2 regions of the Paraburkholderia sp. D15 genome follow, and region 2 is predicted to be linked to the other one. Evidence: predicted binding sites of a transcription regulator. Region 2 holds the regulator's gene; the other holds the start of a gene.
What was found. The regulator LexA, encoded in region 2, represses DNA repair genes until DNA is damaged. The targets are predictions, from matches to a motif close to ACTGTATNNNNATACAGT.

Region 1: a site for LexA is predicted at 2,685-2,702, ahead of LFL96_RS14380 (ATP-dependent helicase). Genes of this name have one in related genera too.

What each region holds. Positions count from the first base shown of each region.
Region 1 is NZ_CP110395.1:3,334,508-3,340,203, reverse strand. It holds gene LFL96_RS14400 (MATE family efflux transporter) at 1-847, opposite strand, end outside; gene LFL96_RS14395 (RNA-binding S4 domain-containing protein) at 1,138-1,356, opposite strand; gene LFL96_RS14390 (hypothetical protein) at 1,670-2,131, shown strand; gene LFL96_RS14385 (hypothetical protein) at 2,176-2,439, shown strand; gene LFL96_RS14380 (ATP-dependent helicase) at 2,783-5,053, shown strand; gene LFL96_RS14375 (DUF4088 family protein) at 5,099-5,696, opposite strand, start outside.
Region 2 is NZ_CP110395.1:2,556,575-2,562,270, reverse strand. It holds gene LFL96_RS10945 (universal stress protein) at 1-32, shown strand, start outside; gene LFL96_RS10940 (DUF2939 domain-containing protein) at 56-721, opposite strand; gene LFL96_RS10935 (hypothetical protein) at 918-1,262, opposite strand; gene lexA (transcriptional repressor LexA) at 1,530-2,180, opposite strand; gene LFL96_RS10925 (sulfate ABC transporter substrate-binding protein) at 2,505-3,545, shown strand; gene cysT (sulfate ABC transporter permease subunit CysT) at 3,745-4,638, shown strand; gene cysW (sulfate ABC transporter permease subunit CysW) at 4,635-5,636, shown strand; gene LFL96_RS10910 (sulfate ABC transporter ATP-binding protein) at 5,636-5,696, shown strand, end outside.

The DNA.
Region 1 (5,696 bases), 780 kb from region 2:
GCGCGGCCAGCTGCGACTCGCCGAGCAGGCCGACCATCAGGCCGGTGGCGAGAAACAGCGTGGATTCGACGCCATAAGTGATCGCCACCGGCCAGCCGATGCCGAACAACTCGCCCATCAGCGGCACGTTGGGTCGCGTCGCGACGACGAAATGCCGATAGCGCGGCCGCAGATGCAGCAGCGCCATCAGCAGCAACGCGCTCAGCCAGACCGTGATCGACGTGGCCGCCGCCGAGCCGAGAAAGCCGAGCCGCGGCAAGCCGAACGCGCCGTGAATCAGCCCGTAGTTGAGAAAGCCGTTCACGCCGACGCTGATCAGCGACACCCACAGCAGGCGCCTGGCCGCGCCGATCGCCGGCAGGAACGAGCGCATCAGACCGACGCCGATCAGGCTGCCGAGCGAGCCCCAGCGCAGCACCGACGCGTATTCGCCGACGTTGTGCGCGAGCAGCGCGGGTTCGCCGAAGGCGAGCAGGACCGGCGTGGCGAACGACAGCAATGCGAAGGCCGGCACCGACAGCAGCACCGACAGCACGAAGCCGGTCCAGTAGATATGCGGCACGCGGCCTTCGTCCTGCGCGCCGCGCGCGTGCGACACGCTCACGCTGACCGAGGTCAGCACGCCTTGCAGCAGCGTCACCACGACGAAGAAGAGGTTCGCGCCGAGACCGCCGGCGGCGAGCGCGTCGGGGCCGAGCGAGCCGAGCAGGATCGTGTCGGTGACGGCCATCGCCATTTGCGCGAGCTGCGCGATGGCGAGCGGAGCGGCGAGCCGCGCAGTGTCGGCGGCGTGGCGGGAAAGCGTCGGCGGCCGGGCGGCGGCCCGGGAGAAGCTGGATTGAGTCATGGGAACGCCTGGCGGCGAAAGCGTCTGAACGGGGGGCAGCGACAGACAGCGAAAGACAGCGAAAGACAGCGCCAGCAGGAGCGGCAGCGACCCGGCAAGGCCGGCGCGTGGCACGTCAGCGAAGCGTCGGACAGTCGCGAGCCGATCGTGTCAGCCGTTTGTCATCTGTCGAAACAGACAGCTTATTGCCTGCGCGCGGCGCTGTCGATGACCGAGGCACGATTTTGGTGCGCGCGGTCCTCCGAATTTCCGGACGGGACGGCCGAAGCCTCGCGAGCGCAACCGCGCCCTCAGCCTTCGTGAACCGCGATGCGCGTATCGCCGATCAACACCGCCTGGCCCGCGCGGATTTTGCAGGTTTTACGCGTTTCGACCTGGCCGTCGACGGTCACCGCGCCGTCCGCGACCATCATTTTTGCCTGGCCGCCGCTCTCCGCGAGGCCCGTTATCTTCAGGAGATTGTGCAGTTCGACGTAGTCGCCGGTCAGCGTGAAATCGAGGTTGGGCATGGCGTTTGCACCTTCAGGCAAAGGGTTCGCATCATAAGCCAGAAGCTGTCCGCGGACGAAACCCGTCCGCACGACAGACGACGTGTAGGCAATTGCAAGCAGATGTTGTGCAATTGTCGGAAAGTGAAACCTTCCGTAACAGCGATCGCTGCTTTGGAAATTCACTCGTAAAGTTCGGTTCTGTAGGCAAGCTTGCTGGATATGTTCCGAAGCGAGAAGACCGGGCGAGGCAGGGCAAGGCGTTGTCGTCATCGAGCCGCGCCGCGCCGGATACGACGCCCCGGTCACAACAACTTTAGAGAGGAATTGAACCATGACCCAGATTCGTACGCTCCTGATCGGTACCGCCGTGACCGCTTTCGCCGCGACCGCGGCTGTCGCGCAGACCGCGCAACCCGCCGCCGGCGCGGATGTGCAGGCGCAAACCCAGATGCAGGCGCCGGGCGCCGACGCCACGACCATGGCGCCCGCCGCCGCCGGCGTGCAGCCGCCGACGCCCGCTCCGACCCGTCTGACGGCGCCGGGCTCGACCGATCCGCTGGTGCAGAAGCGCGAAGCGAACGCCAAGGCCAATGCCGACTACCGCGCGTCGAAGAAGGCGTCGAAGGCCGAGCTGAAGGATCAGCAGAAGGCCGCCAAGACCCAGTACAAGGAGCAGGTGCGCGACGCCAAGATCAACCAGAAGGCGGACAAGCAGACCGCCAACAATGAAATGAAGATGAACATGCAAGGCCAGACGGGCGACCAGTCCGACGGCAGCGATGTGAAGCATTGATCGCCGTTGTTAGTCATCGATAAGGCCTTGAACGGAGGTGCCGCATGAGCATGATTCAATCGACCCGAAACCAGATCTGCGCCGCGCTGATCGCGGGGTGTCTGTCGTCCGTGGCGTTCGCGCAGGCGAGCGACCCGGCCGCCGCGCCGGTCACGCATGCGGACAAGAAGGCCGCGAAGGAACAGGCGAAGGCGGACAAGAAGTCGTCCGTCGCGCAGGCCAAGGCCGACAAGAAGAAAACGGACGCGCAGGCTGACGCCGACAAGGCGAACGCCGACGCCAACGTGAAGGATGCGAAGAAGCAGTAAGACGGCGGTAGCAGGGCGGATGATGTGAGTGCGCTTCGCACACTGCCTTGTGTCCGGTGGAAAGAAAAATGGCCCGTCACGCGCAAGCGTGACGGGCCATTTTTTGCGTGGATGCTTGTGCGAAGCGTGGGCGGTCGAGTGGTTGATCGAGTGGTGAGGCGCCGGCCGTGGCCGCTTTAGGCCAACGGTTGAAGCGGAAGTATGTGCCGCAGCATCGCGAAAATAAGGGTCGCTTGTCTGCCGGGGTTGTATGGATATACAGTGTGCGTCGCTATCCCGAAATCACGCCCGCGCCTGAATCCACGTGCATCCCGTCGCCAATCCCTCGCTGCCATCCGCCGATATGGCCAATCTGGCCGATACGCTCGACGTGTCCGCCAGCGCCCGTACGGCGAACGCAACCCATGCCGCGGGTGCGTCCGAAACACCCGACGCACCCCACAGCGCCACGGACAACGCCAACCCCGCCGCCGACTGGCTCGCCAAACTCAACGCCGCGCAACGCGAGGCTGCCGAATACGGCGCCGACACGCCGAACGCGCCGTCCGGCGCGTTGCTGGTGATCGCGGGCGCGGGCTCCGGCAAGACCAATACGCTCGCGCACCGCGTTGCGAATCTGGTGGTGAAGGGCGCCGATCCGCGCCGCATCCTGCTGCTGACTTTTTCGCGCCGGGCCGCGCTGGAAATGACGCGCCGGGTCACGCGCATCGCCGGGGCGGCACTCGGCGCGCGCGCCGCGCTCGCGCAGGGGCTCACGTGGTCGGGCACGTTTCACAGCGTCGGCGCGCGCCTGCTGCGCGAATACGCGGACTTGATCGGTCTCGCGCCCGCCTTCACGATCAACGACCGCGAGGATTCCGCCGATCTGATGAACCTGGTGCGACACGAGCTCGGCTTGTCCGCCAAAGAGCGGCGCTTCCCGGCCAAGAGCACCTGCTTCGCGATCTATTCGCGCGTCGTGAATACGGGAGCGTCGCTGACGCACGTGCTCGACCACGCGTTCCCGTGGTGCCGCGAATGGGAGGACGATCTGCGCCGCCTGTTCGCCGCCTACGTCGATGCGAAACAGAAGCAGAGCGTGCTCGACTACGACGATCTGCTGCTCTACTGGTCGCATATGGCCGCCGAGCCGGCGATCGCGGCGGATCTGTCGGCGCGCTTCGACCATGTGCTGGTCGATGAATATCAGGACACCAACCGGCTGCAGGCGTCGATCCTGCTCGCGCTGAAGCCCGACGGCCGCGGTCTGACCGTGGTCGGCGACGACGCCCAGTCGATCTATTCGTTTCGCGGCGCAACGGTGCGCAACATCCTCGATTTCCCGGCGCAGTTCGATCCGCCCGCGCGGCAGATCACGCTCGAACGCAATTACCGGTCGACGGAGCCGATCCTCGCGGCGTCGAACGCGGTGATCGAGCTGGCCAGCGAGCGTTACACGAAGAATTTATGGACGGACAAGGCGTCGGCGCAGCGTCCGCGCCTCGTCACCGTCGCCGATGAAGCCGATCAGGCGCGCTACGTCGTCGAACAGGTGCTCGAAGCGCGCGAGCAGGGCGTCAAGCTCAAGTCGCAGGCCGTGCTGTTCCGCGCCGCGCATCACAGCGCCGCGCTGGAGGTCGAGCTGACCCGGCGCAACATCCCGTTCGTGAAGTTCGGCGGACTGAAGTTTCTCGATTCGGTGCACGTCAAGGATGTGCTCGCCGTGCTGCGCTGGGCGGAAAATCCGCGCGACCGCGTCGCGGGTTTTCGCGTCGTGCAACTGCTGCCGGGCGTGGGGCCGGCGACTGCGGCGAAAGTGCTCGACGAGATCGCCGCGCGTGCGGGTGGTGTGGGTGGTGGTATGAACGCCAACGCCGCCACCGATCCGACCGGCGGTCTGGCCACCCATCCCATCGACACCGCCGCCGCCGCGCTAGCCGCGTTCACCCCGCCCGCGCGGGCGCAGGAGGACTGGCATCCGTTCGTCAAGCTGATGTCGAGCGTGTATGGCCGGCAGACGCCGTGGCCCGCCGAATTCGAAATGGTGCGGCGCTGGTACGAGCCGCATCTCGAACGTAATCACGAGGACGCGGCGATCCGTCACGCGGACGTGCTGCAGATGGAGAGCATCGCGGGTACGTATGCGTCGCGCGAACGTTTCCTGACCGAACTGACGCTCGATCCGCCCGACGCCACCAGCGGCGAATCCGGTGTGCCGCTGCTCGACGAGGACTACCTGATCCTGTCCACCATCCATTCCGCGAAGGGGCAGGAGTGGCGCAACGTGTTCGTGCTGAACGGTGTCGACGGCTGCATCCCGTCCGATCTGGGCACGGGCAGCGACGAAGACCTCGACGAGGAGCGCCGGCTGCTCTACGTCGCGATGACGCGTGCCAGGGAGGATCTGCATATCGTCGTGCCGCAGCGCTTTTACGTGCACAACCAGACGCACATGGGCGACCGCCACGTGTGGGCGTCGCGCACGCGCTTCATCCCCGCCCATCTGATGCCGTTGTTCGACGCCTATGCGTGGCCGCGCGTGACGCTGCCGGGCGCGCCGACCGCGGCGGGCCTGGCGGCCGCCGCGCGGGCGAAGATCGAGATCGGGGCGAAGCTCAGAAAGATGTGGGACTGAGCGGGAAGCGGCCAGGGCCGGAGAGAACGGGCGCCTGGCGAGCGATCAACCGCGTGATTGCCGTTGCTGCTGTTGCGGCGCCGGACGCGGCGGCACGAAGAAATTGCGCAGCCACGCCGCCAGCCGCGAAAACACGTCGTACGGCTCCTCGACGAAAATTTCCGGCTTGAGCAGACGCAGATATTCCATGATCTGCTGCGCTTCCTGTTTCTGGAACGAGCCATGCGAAATGCCGAGCCGCAACAGCCCGCGCAGTTCGCCCAGCTTTTCGCGCGCGGTGCTGCCCACGCTCGTCTCGCATGCGACCTTCGCCTCGTAGACGCGCTGACGCAGCGATTCCACCAGCCGCCACGCGGGCGTCTGCATCACTTCTTCCAGCGCCTGGATGTCCTGCGCGGCGCTCTTGATCTGCGCGGCGAGCGGATCGACCAGCGCGGCGTCGCCCTCGGCTTCCTTGACGATCGCCGCCGCCCAGTCGCGGCACTGCTTCGCCAGTTCCTCCGGCGTCCATTCCGAGCGCGCCGCGAAGCCGAAGCCGAATTCGCCGGCCTGCCGCATCAGAATCGCGACGACGTCCGGGAATTCCTTGTCCAGCGTGCGTTTCGCCCATGCGTACTGACCGCCCTGCAACATCCGCTGCACC
Region 2 (5,696 bases):
CGTCGGCGGAGCAGGAGCAGGCGGCGGCCTGATCCGGCCGGCCCGCGAGCGGCCATTACTCGTTCAGGTCCACCGCGGCCAGCTTCCACGTGAACAGGCCTTCGCGCGCGAAGATCGCCGAATAACGCGCGTCGCCCGCGCCATGCTGGTACGTGACGACGAACTCGTTGAGGCCGCGATAGCCCGCCGTGGTCTGGGGCGGTTGCGGCGGCGTGGGGGTTGCCGGTGTGCCGGATGGTTGCGTTGACGGTGTTGATGGCGTTGCCGGGGCGGGCGCGGTTGCGCCCGGCGCCGCATCCGATGCGGGCGGCACGGCAGGCGCGGGCGGCCGCTCGCCAGGATTGCCGCGTGGCGGCATGCCGTTGAGCAACGCGGCGACGCCGTCCGGCGTCGCATACGCATCCACGAGCGGACCGATCAGCGCAACGCCGATCATCGCGCCGATGGCGGCAAACGGATTGCCGCTGCCGTGCTGGTCCAGGCGGCGCGTCAACAGGCCGGTCACCTGTTGTTTCAGGCTGTCGCGCAATGCGGGAAAGTCGACGTATTGATTGACGGTCTGCGCGTCGCGCGCATCCGCCGCGCGTTTGAGATTGTTCAACGCGATATACGGCGACGCATAAGCGAACCCGAGCGCGGCAATCACCACGACCACGATCAACGTCACGATCAGCGGGCGGGTGGCGCTGCCTTTCATCGGTGCGTTCGAGCGTCGGTTCATTCGGGTCCTGGTTCGCGGGGTCCTGGTTCGCGGGGGCAATCGCGGGGTGAATCGGATTGAAGCGGGCATCGCGCGGAATTCTCCATCGAATGTGATCTAACGTGGACCACGGCCACGCCAAAACGATCCCTGCGCGACATCCGGCGTTATACCCGATGTGATACCCAGCGTCATATCAAAGCGACAATCCGAACCTTCAGGCTTCGACGGCTGCGCCCTGCACATTCGCTTCTTCGGCGATACACCGGTCGATCATGCGGCACACCGCGTCCACGGTGCCGACCATGATCAGCCGCGATGGACCGTGATAGACGCGCACCGGCGCACGGCGCGCCGGCTCGGCGGTATTCAGGCCCGAGTTCAGCGACACGCGTGCAAACGCCGGCAGCGCGGAGGGCAGGCTCGATGCGCCGTCGGCGGAATCGAACAGCGATGGCGTGCTCGCCGCCGATGCCTCGATCAACGAGCAGGGCACCAGCTTGCGCAGATGACGCAGACGGCCGAACTGACGGAAGGGCAGCAGACGGGCAAGGCGTTCCATGATTCTCTCCAGGCGATGCAACGATGATGCAACGTGAGTGCGGCGGTAACGCCGCTTTAACGCTGGCTTCGAGCGTCGCCCAACGTACGGGCGTGTTTCGACAGACGGCGTGGAAACACGCCGTCACGCAGAAAAGAAACCAACGTGAATGCCTGCGGCTCAATCCCGGACGATTCACGAGCCAGCCGCGAGAGCTAGCTTCGATGACGCGGGGATTCAACCGCTGAGGACCCGCCGCCGAAACACTGACGAACCCTCGACGACCGCTTAAAACTCGCTCGGCCGTATCAGTCCGACGGCGATCCCTTCCAGCGCGAATTCCGCACTGCCGGTCTCGACGAAGATGTTGTCGTAGTCGGGGTTCTCCGCAATCAGCTCGATACCGTTCGGCCGACGCTTCAGACGCTTGACGGTCACATCGTCACCCAGCCGCGCGATGATGATCTGGCCGTCTTTCGCCTCGCTTTTCTTCTGCACCGCGAGCAGGTCGCCGTCGAAGATGCCCGCGTCGCGCATGGACAGCCCGCGCACCTTCAACAGGTAATCGGGCTTGCTCGAGAACAGCGCCGGGTCGCACGCGTAATGCTGCGAGATATGTTCCTGCGCGAGGATCGGGCTACCCGCCGCGACCCGCCCGATCAGCGGCAACGACAACTGCATGATGCTGGCGTGCGGCAGCGTGAACTGATGCGGCGAATCTTCCTGCCCGCTCAGCAGCCGGATGCCACGCGAGGCGCCGGCCGCGAGTTCGATCACACCCTTGCGTGCCAGTGCGCGCAGATGCTCCTCGGCGGAGTTCGCGGAACTGAAGCCGAGTTCGGCGGCGATCTCCGCACGGGTGGGCGGAAAACCGGTGCGTTCGATCGCCCGGCGGATCAGATCGAACACCTGCTGCTGGCGTGCGGTGAGTTTGGTCATGGTCACTGTATGTATGAACAGGTGACTGTATTTTTATACAGTATTCCGCGCAATTCAAGCTTTACTTTAAGTTCGTCCTCCCGGACACCGCCGCGAGGTCGCGATAACGCCGGTAAACGGCGCTTGAACATCCGATTTCGCGTCGCAACGCCTTGTCTGGCTGTCATTACCACTTTTGCGTATTAAAGAATGAGGAAACATTATTTTTAATGATGAAAGCTCTTCGATAGACTGCCCTTCGAGTTGGCGCTCATGTGCACGTGACCGCGACGTAGAACAACACCACACGCTGTTTCAGCGGACCACCACGCGGAGAAAGTTGACATGAATCACCGGAATACGGGGCTGGCAGGCAAGACGAAGAAACTCATCGCGGCACTCGCGCTCGGCGCGGCCGGCGCACTCGGCGCGATGGCGCAGGCACAGGCGGCCGACACGACGCTGTTGAACGTGTCCTACGACCCGACCCGCGAGCTGTACCAGGACGTCAATCAGGCATTCGGCAAGGAATGGAAGGCGAAGACCGGCGAGACGATCACCTTCAAGCAGTCGCACGGCGGCTCCGGCGCGCAGGCGCGCTCGGTGCTCGACGGCCTGCAGGCGGACGTCGTGACGCTGGCGCTGGCGTACGACATCGACGCGCTGGCCAGCAAGGGCCTGCTCGACAAGGGCTGGCAGAAGCGTCTGCCGGACAACGCGTCGCCGTACACGTCGACGATCGTGTTCCTGGTGCGCAAGGGCAACCCGAAGCACATCAAGGATTGGGACGATCTGACCCGGCCGGGCGTGTCGATCGTGACGCCGAATCCGAAGACCTCGGGCGGCGCGCGCTGGAACTACCTCGCGGCCTGGGCGTATGCCGAGCATCAGCCGGGCGGCAACGACCAGAAGGCGAAGGAATTCGTCGGCAAGCTCTACAAGAATGCCGGCGTGCTGGATTCGGGCGCGCGTGGCGCGACCACCAGCTTCGTGCAGCGCGGTATCGGCGACGTGCTGATCGCGTGGGAAAACGAAGCCTTCCTGTCGCTGAAGGAATTCGGTCCGGACAAGTTCGAAATCGTCGTGCCGTCGGTCAGTATCCTGGCCGAGCCGCCGGTGGCCGTGGTGGACAAGGTGGTCGACAAGCATGGCACCCGCAAGGTCGCCGAAGCGTATCTGAACTTCCTGTACAGCGAGGAAGGTCAGGAGATCGCCGCGCGCAACTTCTATCGTCCGCGTTCGAACAAGGTGCCGGCCGAACTGACCGCGAAGTTTCCGAAGCTGAAGCTGTACACCGTCGACGATTCGTTCGGCGGCTGGACCAACGCACAGAAGACGCACTTTGCCGACGGCGGCGTGTTCGATTCGATTTATCAACCGCAGTAAGCGAGCATTGTCCGCCGCCGCGGGCGGTGGGTAACACGCCGGTGCGGTAGCGCAGAAGATCGTGCAGGACCCTCGAGCGCGCCCATGGGCGCGCTTTTTGGCCGCCAGGGCCCGGCGGCCGCCGACCGGCGCGACGCGGTGAAAACCGCGCCGCGCCGGCCAACCGCAACGCAAGCCTCAACCCGAACGAGTAACCAGCATGACGACGTTGACCTTCCGAAAACCGAGCGCGTTGCCCGGTTTTGGCCTGACACTCGGCATCACCGTGGCGTATCTGAGCCTCGTGGTGCTGATCCCGCTGGCGGCGACTTTCCTGAAGACCGCCACGCTCGACTGGGCGCAGTTCGTGCGCGCGGTCACCTCGCCGCGTGTGCTCGCGTCGTATCGCCTGACGTTTTTCTCCGCGCTGGGCGGCGCGTTGATCAACGCGGTATTCGGCTTTCTGGTCGCGTGGGTGCTGGTGCGCTACACGTTCCCGTTCAAACGTATCGTCGATGCGGTGGTCGATCTGCCGTTCGCGCTGCCGACCTCGGTGGCCGGCATTTCGCTCGCTGCCGTCTACGCGGGCAACGGCTGGATCGGACAGTATCTCGAACCGCTCGGCCTGAAGATCGCATTCACGCCGGCCGGCGTGCTGGTCGCGCTGACCTTCATCGGCTTGCCATTCGTGGTGCGCACGGTGCAGCCGGTGCTGGAGGAGTTCGAACGCGAGCAGGAAGAGGCCGCCGCCTGCCTCGGCGCGTCGCGCTGGCTGACCTTTCGCCGCGTGGTGCTGCCGGCGGTGTTTCCCGCCTTGCTGACCGGGTTCGCGCTGGCCTTCGCGCGGGCGCTCGGCGAGTACGGTTCGGTGATCTTCATCGCCGGCAACGTGCCGATGAAGTCCGAAATCACCTCGCTGCTGATCATCACCAAGCTCGAACAATATGACTATGCGGGCGCCACCGCGCTGGCCGTGGTGATGCTGGTCGTGTCGTTCCTGATGCTGCTGTTCATCAATACGTTGCAGTGGTATCTGCAGCGCCGCACCAGCCGCGGCGGCGCGGGTCCGGCGCCGGTCGCAAGCGTCGCGGCGCTCGGCGGAGGTGCGCAATGAGCCGGACGCAGAGTCAACCCCAGACGCAAACTCGAACGGAAAACGCGCCGAACGTCGCGCGCCGTCCCGATCCGGTCACCGAACCGCCGGTGGTGCGCTGGCTGCTGACCGGCATCGCGCTGCTGTTTCTCGCGCTGTTCCTGGTCGTGCCGCTGGTCGCGGTGTTCTATCAGGCGCTCAACAAGGGCCTCGGTTTCTATCTGGAATCGCTTGCCGATCCCGATGCGTTGTCGGCCATCAAACTGACCGTGATCACCGCCGCGATCGCGGTGCCGCTGAATCTCGCGTTCGGTCTCGCGGCGTCGTGGTGCATCGCGAAGTTCGAGTTTCGCGGCAAGGCGTTGCTGACCACGTTGATCGATCTGCCGTTCTCGGTGTCGCCGGTGATCTCCGGCCTGATCTACGTGCTGATGTTCGGCGCGCAAGGCTGGTTCGGTCCATGGTTGCAGGACCATAACGTGCAGATCATCTTCGCGGTGCCGGGCATCGTGCTGGCGACGATCTTCGTCACGTTCCCGTTCGTCGCGCGCGAACTGATTCCGCTGATGCAGGCGCAAGGCAACGACGAGGAAGAAGCCGCGCACGTGCTCGGCGCGTCCGGCTGGCAGATCTTCCGCCGCGTCACGCTGCCGAACGTCAAATGGGGCCTGCTGTACGGCGTGATTCTGTGCAATGCGCGGGCGATGGGCGAGTTCGGCGCGGTGTCGGTGGTCTCCGGCCACATTCGCGGCCAGACCGACACGATGCCGCTGCACGTCGAAATTCTCTACAACGAATACAACTTCTCGGCGGCGTTCGCCGTGGCGTCGGTGCTGGCCTTGCTGGCACTCGTCACGCTCGGTCTGAAGCTGCTCGCCGAGCGCCACATGTCGGCCGAACTGACGGCGCGCGACGTGCCCGCGCATGCGGGTCCGGTCACGCCGCCCGCGGCTTCGTCGCACTCGTTCAAGGCCACGCCTGTCTCGCCGCAACACACGCTCAAGCAAGGAGAGCTGTAATGGGTATCACCGTTCGTAACCTGCAGAAGCGCTTCGGCGATTTCGTCGCGCTCGATAACG